Regions from separate parts of the Hamadaea sp. NPDC051192 genome, predicted to be linked through region 1. Evidence: predicted binding sites of a transcription regulator. Region 1 holds the regulator's gene; the other holds the start of a gene.
What was found. Region 1 encodes HrcA, which represses chaperone genes, less so after heat shock. Its sites were predicted from a motif close to GGTTNGCACNCTCNNNNNGAGNGTGCNAACC; they were not measured.

Region 1 (3,354 bases):
GTGAAGCGCCCGGCGCACTACGCGAAGCTGCTCGCCGACGGCCATTCGCCGGGCGCGGGCCGGGAACTGCTGAGCGCGGACGACCAGTACGTCGAGGACGTCATGTTGCGGCTGCGTCTTCGGGACGGCTACCCGCTCGCCCGACTGCGCGAGGGCGGCCCGGCCGCCGCCGAACGCGCCACAATGGACGGTCTGCTGGACGCCGCCGAGTACGCGAACGGCCGCGCGGTGTTGACCCTGCGCGGCCGTCTGCTGGCGGATGCGGTCATCCGCGACCTGCTTACTTGATCACGCTGACGGACAACGGATACGAGTAGAGCGTTCCCTCGTTGGCCTTGAGACCCGCGATCACCCCGAAGATCGCCGCGATGAGGATGGCGATCGGCAACGTGATGAAGCCGATCACAGCGCAGAACAGCACGTAGCTCAGCACCGAGATGATGGCCCACAGGCCCTGGAAGTTCAGTGCGGCGAGCGCGTGCGCCCGGACCGTGGGCGATTCGTTGCCCTTGACGAGCATCGCGATCAGCGGGGGGACCCAGCCGAGCCAGCCGCCGCTGATCAGCGCGGCGCCCGCGCCACCGAAGTGGGCGATCAGCGCCCACATCTTCTCGTCCTGGTTGGCATAGCCGACCGGTGCGACCTGACCGGCGATCGGCGGAGGCGGCGTGGAGCCCGTCACCGGGGGAGGCGGCGGCGCGTCGTATTGGGGGGCGGCCGGCGGCTCGGGGTCCGGCGTCCCCGGAGGGGTGGGGGTTTCACTCATGCGCGACACGGTAAGCCCACAGATCAATATCCGCCAGAGCTCGCATTCGACCGGTTGGCGACACTAAGGCGGCCAAATGTCCAGACTATCGTCGCCGGTAGACGTGCAGCCGGACGATTTCGACAGCTTCGTCACTCATGATGGTCAAGGGGCGATACAGCGCTCCGCCGAGGGAGACGAACGGCCGGTAAACTGGCACTCGCGGCGTACGAGTGCCAGAATCGAGCCGCAGCCCGACCCGCCCCGGGGCCGGGGGCCCGACCACGGAGGGCAGGGAGGTGCGCCGGTGGGACTCGACGATCGCAAGCTCGACGTGCTGCGCGCCATCATCGAGGACTACGTGTCGACCCAGGAGCCGGTCGGCAGCAAGTCCCTGGTGGAGCGGCACTCACTAGGCGTCTCCCCGGCGACCGTGCGCAACGACATGGCCGTCCTCGAGGAGGAGGGCTACATCCGGCAGCCGCACACCAGCGCCGGGCGTGTCCCGACCGACGCCGGCTACCGCCTGTTCGTGGACCGGCTGTCGAAGATCAAGCCGCTCTCCCCGGCCGAGCGCCGAGCGATCGAGCGCTTCCTGCTCGGCGCGGTCGACCTCGACGACGTCGTCCATCGGACGGTCCGCCTGCTGGCTCAGTTGACGCGGCAGGTCGCGGTGGTGCAGTACCCGTCGCTGTCGCGGTCCAAGGTGCGGCACCTGGAGTTGGTGCCCTTGTCGACCACGCGGATGATGTTGGTGATGATCACCGACACCGGCCGGGTCGAGCAGCGCCAGGTCGACATCCCCGGCACGCTGCCCGCCGAGGACGTGCTGGAGCTGCGCCGCATCATCAACGCCAAGCTCGGCGGTCAACCGCTGACCCAGACCCCGCCATTGGTCCAGACGCTGGTCGAGGAGGTCGCGGAGGAGCTGCGCCCGGCCATGACCACGCTGGCCACCGTGCTGCTGGAGACCCTGGTCGAGCGACACGAGGAACGGATCGCGCTCGCCGGCACGGCGAACTTGACCCGCGCGAGCATGCTGGACTTCGCCGGGTCGATCCGGCCGGTGCTCGAAGCCCTGGAAGAGGAGGTCATCCTCCTCAAGCTGGTCGGCGAGCAGTCCGGTTCCACGCGGGTCAGCATCGGCGACGAGAATGAGTACGCCGATCTGCGCGCCACCTCCATCGTGAGCACCGGATACGGACCGGGCGGGCAGATCGTCGGCGGGATGGGCGTACTCGGCCCGACCCGGATGGACTACCCCGGCACGATCGCGACCGTCCGGGCAGTGGCCCGATACGTGGGCGACCTACTCGCACAGAACTGAAGAGGATCACGTGGCCAAGGACTACTACGGCATCCTGGGCGTGCCCAAGGACGCCACCGCGGACGACATCAAGCGCGCCTATCGGAAGCTGGCGCGCCAATACCACCCTGATGTCAACCCGGACCCCGAGGCGCAGGACCGCTTCAAGGAGATCAACGCCGCGTACGAGGTCCTGTCGGACGATCACAAGCGGCAGATCGTCGACCTCGGCGGCGACCCGCTCGCGCCCGGTGGCGGCGGCATGGGCGGTCCCGGCGGGCCGGGCGGCCCGTTCGTCGGCTTCCAGGACATCATGGACGCCTTCTTCGGCGGTGCGACCGCACGTGGGCCGCGGCCGCGCGTACGGCCGGGGGCGGACGCCATCATCCGGCTCGACCTGGAGCTGCAGGAGACCGCGTTCGGCGTCGAGGCGCCGCTCACCGTGGACACCGCGGTGCTCTGCTCGACCTGTTCGGGTGCTGGGACGGCGGCCGGCACGCATCCGGTGACCTGCGACATCTGTCACGGCAAGGGCGAGGTGCAGTCGGTTCAGCGCACCTTCCTCGGCCAGGTCGTCTCGACCCGCCCGTGCTCGGCCTGTCAGGGCTTCGGCACCACCATCCCGCACCCCTGCGCCACCTGCGGCGGCGAGGGCCGGGTGCGTACGCGCCGGACGCTGACGGTGAAGATCCCGGCCGGGGTCGAGGACGGCATGCGCATCCGCCTCGCTCAGCAGGGCGAGGTCGGCCCCGGCGGCGGCCAGCCCGGCGACCTCTACGTCGAGATCCACGAGCGGCCGCACGACGTCTTCGCCCGCAAGGGCAACGACCTGCACTGCAAGGTGACCGTGCCGATGACGGCGGCGGCCCTGGGCACCCGGCTGACCATAAAGACTCTCGACACCGAGGAACAGGTCGACGTCAAGGCCGGCACCCAGGCCGGCGCCACCGTCCGGATCAAGGGGCGGGGTGTGCCGCACCTGCGTGGCAGCGCCCGTGGCGACCTCTTCGTGCACCTCGACGTGCGGACGCCGACGAAGATCACGCCCGAGCAGGAGAAGATGCTGCGCGACTTCGCCAAGTCGCGGGGCGAGGAGATGGCCGAGCTGGCCAAGCAGACCGGCGGCTTCTTCAGCTCGCTGCGCAACGCGTTCAACGGCCACTGAGCGGTGAGCAGGCCGCTGTTCCTGGTCGACGCGCTGCCCGCGATCGGGCGGTTCGTCCTGGAAGGTGCGGAAGGCCGGCACGCCGCCGATGTGCAGCGGCTCCAGCCGGGCGAGGAGCTGCTGCTCGGCGACGGGCTC
Region 2 (3,354 bases), on a different contig from region 1:
GTCCGGGTCGCCGAGGTTTCCGTCGACGGTCCGGGCGAACTCCGCCACGAGGTGGGAGCGCACGACCGCGCCGTCCGGGTCGTAGAGGTACGCGCCGACCGGGCCGACCGGTCCCGCCAACGTGCCCGAACCGGTCAGCTCGTGCACCGACCGATGTTTCAGGACCGACGCCCGTCGCGGTACGCGAGCCAGCGGCCCGAACCAGGCGGCAGCCTCCACGACGTCGCCGTCGACGCTGGTCAGCTCCAGTTCGCAGTCGCCGGGCAGCAGCTCCGCAGGGAAGCCCGGCGCCAGCTTCAGCACGGTGTAGGGGACTTGCGAGGGCAGCTGCGCGACCCAGTCCCAGGGCGGCGAGTAGTCCTCCGGACGGAAAATCCGGCGAGTTCGGCGTACGCCTGTGCCGGATTGCCGGCGAGCCGGGTCGCAGAAGGCCGCACCGGCGTCGTGCAATGGCACATCGCGTACGTCGGCGCAGGTCACGACGGCGTCCAAGCCGAGCGCCGCCAGGTTGTGGGCGGCCAGGTCGGCGGTCACCGGATCGGCGTCGACGGCGTGCACCGCGATTCCCGCTCGCGCCATCGCGATGGCGTCCGAGCCGATTCCGCAGCCGAGATCGGTCACCCGGCGTACGCCCGCCTGAGCGAGCCGCGCGGCGCGCCGGGTGGCGACGATCGGCCGGGTCGCCTGTTCCAGGCCGGCCTGGGTGAAGAGCATGCGACTGGCGTCCGCGCCGAACTTGGCTACTGCTCGGGCCCGGAGGACGGCCTGGGTGAGCGCCGCGCCGGCGACCTCCGCGGCGTACCCGTGGGAACGCAAGGTGCTGATGGCGGCGAGCCGATCCGTGTCGATCAGCTTCTCCGCGTCGGCCAGGGCGGCGATCCCTTCGCGGGAGCGCAGCGCGGCGAGCTGTTCGGAGTCCACTCGGGGGATCGTACTGGCACTCTCCTTGACTGAGTGCTAGCCACGTCATAACCTTCGGTTTAGCACTCTCCTCCTGAGGGTGCTAAGAATGACAAGTGCCACCAGGGCACCAGCCAGCCACGGCGGCCCGGCACCCGCGACGACGGTGCCGCTGCGGAGGGTGGAGAGACAGCGATTACTGATACCCCAGGAGGGTATGCTCGTGACTACCGCGACGAAGGTTGCGATCAGGCCGCTCGAGGACCGCATCCTGGTCCAGGCGAACGAGGCTGAGACGACCACCGCGTCGGGGCTCGTTATCCCCGACACCGCCAAGGAGAAGCCGCAGGAGGGCACCGTCCTCGCCGTCGGCCCCGGCCGCTTCGACGACAAGGGCGCTCGGATCCCGGTCGACGTGCAGGTCGGCGACACCGTCGTCTACTCGAAGTACGGCGGCACCGAGATCAAGTACGCCGGCGAGGAGTACCTGGTGCTCTCCGCCCGCGACGTCCTCGCGGTCATCGAGAAGTGACCCGGCCGATGGCCCGGCGACCCTGCCTAACCAGGGGCGCCGGGCCATCGCGATGAAGGAGTGAGAATGGCGAAGATTCTGAGCTTCTCGGATGACGCCCGGCACCTGCTCGAGCACGGAGTCGACGCGCTCGCCGACGCGGTCAAGGTCACCCTCGGCCCGCGCGGACGCAACGTCGTGCTGGACAAGAAGTTCGGGGCTCCGACGATCACCAATGACGGCGTGACCATCGCCAAGGAGATCGAGCTGACCAACCCGTACGAGAACCTGGGTGCGGCACTGGTCAAGGAGGTCGCGACCAAGACGAACGACGTCGCCGGCGACGGCACGACGACCGCGACCGTCCTCGCCCAGGCCATGGTCCACGAGGGTCTGCGCAACGTCACCGCCGGGACGAACCCGTCGGGCCTCAAGCGGGGCATCGACATCGCGGCCGCGCGGGTGAGCGAGGAACTGCTCGGCAAGGCCGTGCAGGTGAACGACCGCCAGGAGATCGCCCAGGTGGCGACGATCTCGGCGCAGGACGCGACGATCGGCGATCTGATCGCCGAGGCGATGGAGCGGGTGGGCCGTGACGGTGTCATCACCGTCGAGGACGGCTCGACCATGCAGACCGAGCTTGAGGTCACCGAGGGTCTGCAGTTCGACAAGGGCTTCATCTCGCCGCACTTCACCACCGACGCGGAGGCGGGCGAGGCGGTCCTGGAGGACGCCTACCTGCTGATCACCACGCAGAAGATCTCGGCCATCGAGGAACTCCTGCCGGTGCTCGAGAAGGTCGTGCAGGCCAACCGCCCGCTGCTGATCGTGGCCGAGGACGTCGACGGCCAGGCGCTGTCGACGCTCGTGGTCAACGCGATCCGCAAGACCGTCAAGGTCTGCGCGGTCAAGGCTCCGGCGTTCGGCGACCGCCGCAAGGCGATGCTGCAGGACCTGGCGATCCTCACCGGTGGTGAGCTGATCGCGCCCGAGCTGGGCTACAAGCTCGACGCGGTCGGCCTGGAGCAGCTCGGCCAGGCCCGGCGAATCGTCGTGGACAAGGACACGACGACGCTCGTCGACGGCAACGGGTCCGAGGGCGAGGTCAAGGGCCGGGTCGACCAGATCCGGGCCGAGATCGCGGCGTCCGACTCCGACTGGGACCGGGAGAAGCTGCAGGAGCGGCTGGCCAAGCTGGCCGGCGGCGTCGCGGTGATCAAGGTCGGCGCGGCCACCGAGGTCGAGCTGAAGGAGCGCAAGCACCGCATCGAGGACGCCATCTCGGCGACCCGCGCGGCGGTCGAGGAGGGCATCGTGCCCGGTGGCGGCGCCGCGCTGGCGCAGATCGCCACCGTGCTCGACGAGGGCATCGGCCTGACCGGCGACGAGGCCATCGGCGTCTCGATCGTGCGCAAGGCGTTGGACGAGCCGCTGCGCTGGATCGCCCAGAACGCCGGGCACGACGGCTACGTCGTCGTGCAGAAGGTCCGCGAGAGCGGCTGGGGCGAGGGCCTGGACGCGGCGAACGGTTCCTATGTGGACCTCGTCAAGACCGGCATCGTCGACCCGGTGAAGGTGACCCGCAACGCGGTCGTCAACGCCGCCTCCATCGCGGGGCTGCTGCTGACCACCGAGTCGCTCGTGGTCGAGAAGCCCAAGGAGGAGGCCCCGGCCAACGGCCACGGGCACTCGCACGGGCACGGCCACCAGCACGGTCCGGGTTTCTGATCGGTCCGGTCCGAAGGGCGTCGCGGGATTCCGCGGCGCCCTTCGGCGTACCGGTTAAGGCTTTTGTAAGAGACGGGGGTCGGGGGTCGGAGTGAGAATGGGGGCATGACGAAGCTTCGGGCCGCCTTCGCCGGGGTGACGGCCGCCCTCGTCGCGGTCGGCCTGGCCGAACTGGTCGCCGTCTTCACCGGGCCGCGTAGTGCGCCGCTGGTCGC

Region 2: the regulator HrcA is predicted to act here: its motif matches at 979-1,009, upstream of groES (co-chaperone GroES).

Annotation. Positions count from the first base shown of each region.
Region 1 covers NZ_JBFBAZ010000069.1:15,605-18,958, forward strand. The annotation lists gene hemW (radical SAM family heme chaperone HemW) at 1-288, shown strand, start outside; gene AB0M47_RS25900 (DUF4870 domain-containing protein) at 281-766, opposite strand; gene hrcA (heat-inducible transcriptional repressor HrcA) at 1,053-2,072, shown strand; gene dnaJ (molecular chaperone DnaJ) at 2,083-3,216, shown strand; gene AB0M47_RS25915 (16S rRNA (uracil(1498)-N(3))-methyltransferase) at 3,220-3,354, shown strand, end outside.
Region 2 covers NZ_JBFBAZ010000093.1:19,325-22,678, reverse strand. The annotation lists gene AB0M47_RS29770 (class I SAM-dependent methyltransferase) at 1-921, opposite strand, end outside; gene groES (co-chaperone GroES) at 1,118-1,432, shown strand; gene groL (chaperonin GroEL) at 1,499-3,139, shown strand; gene AB0M47_RS29755 (molybdopterin-dependent oxidoreductase) at 3,245-3,354, shown strand, end outside.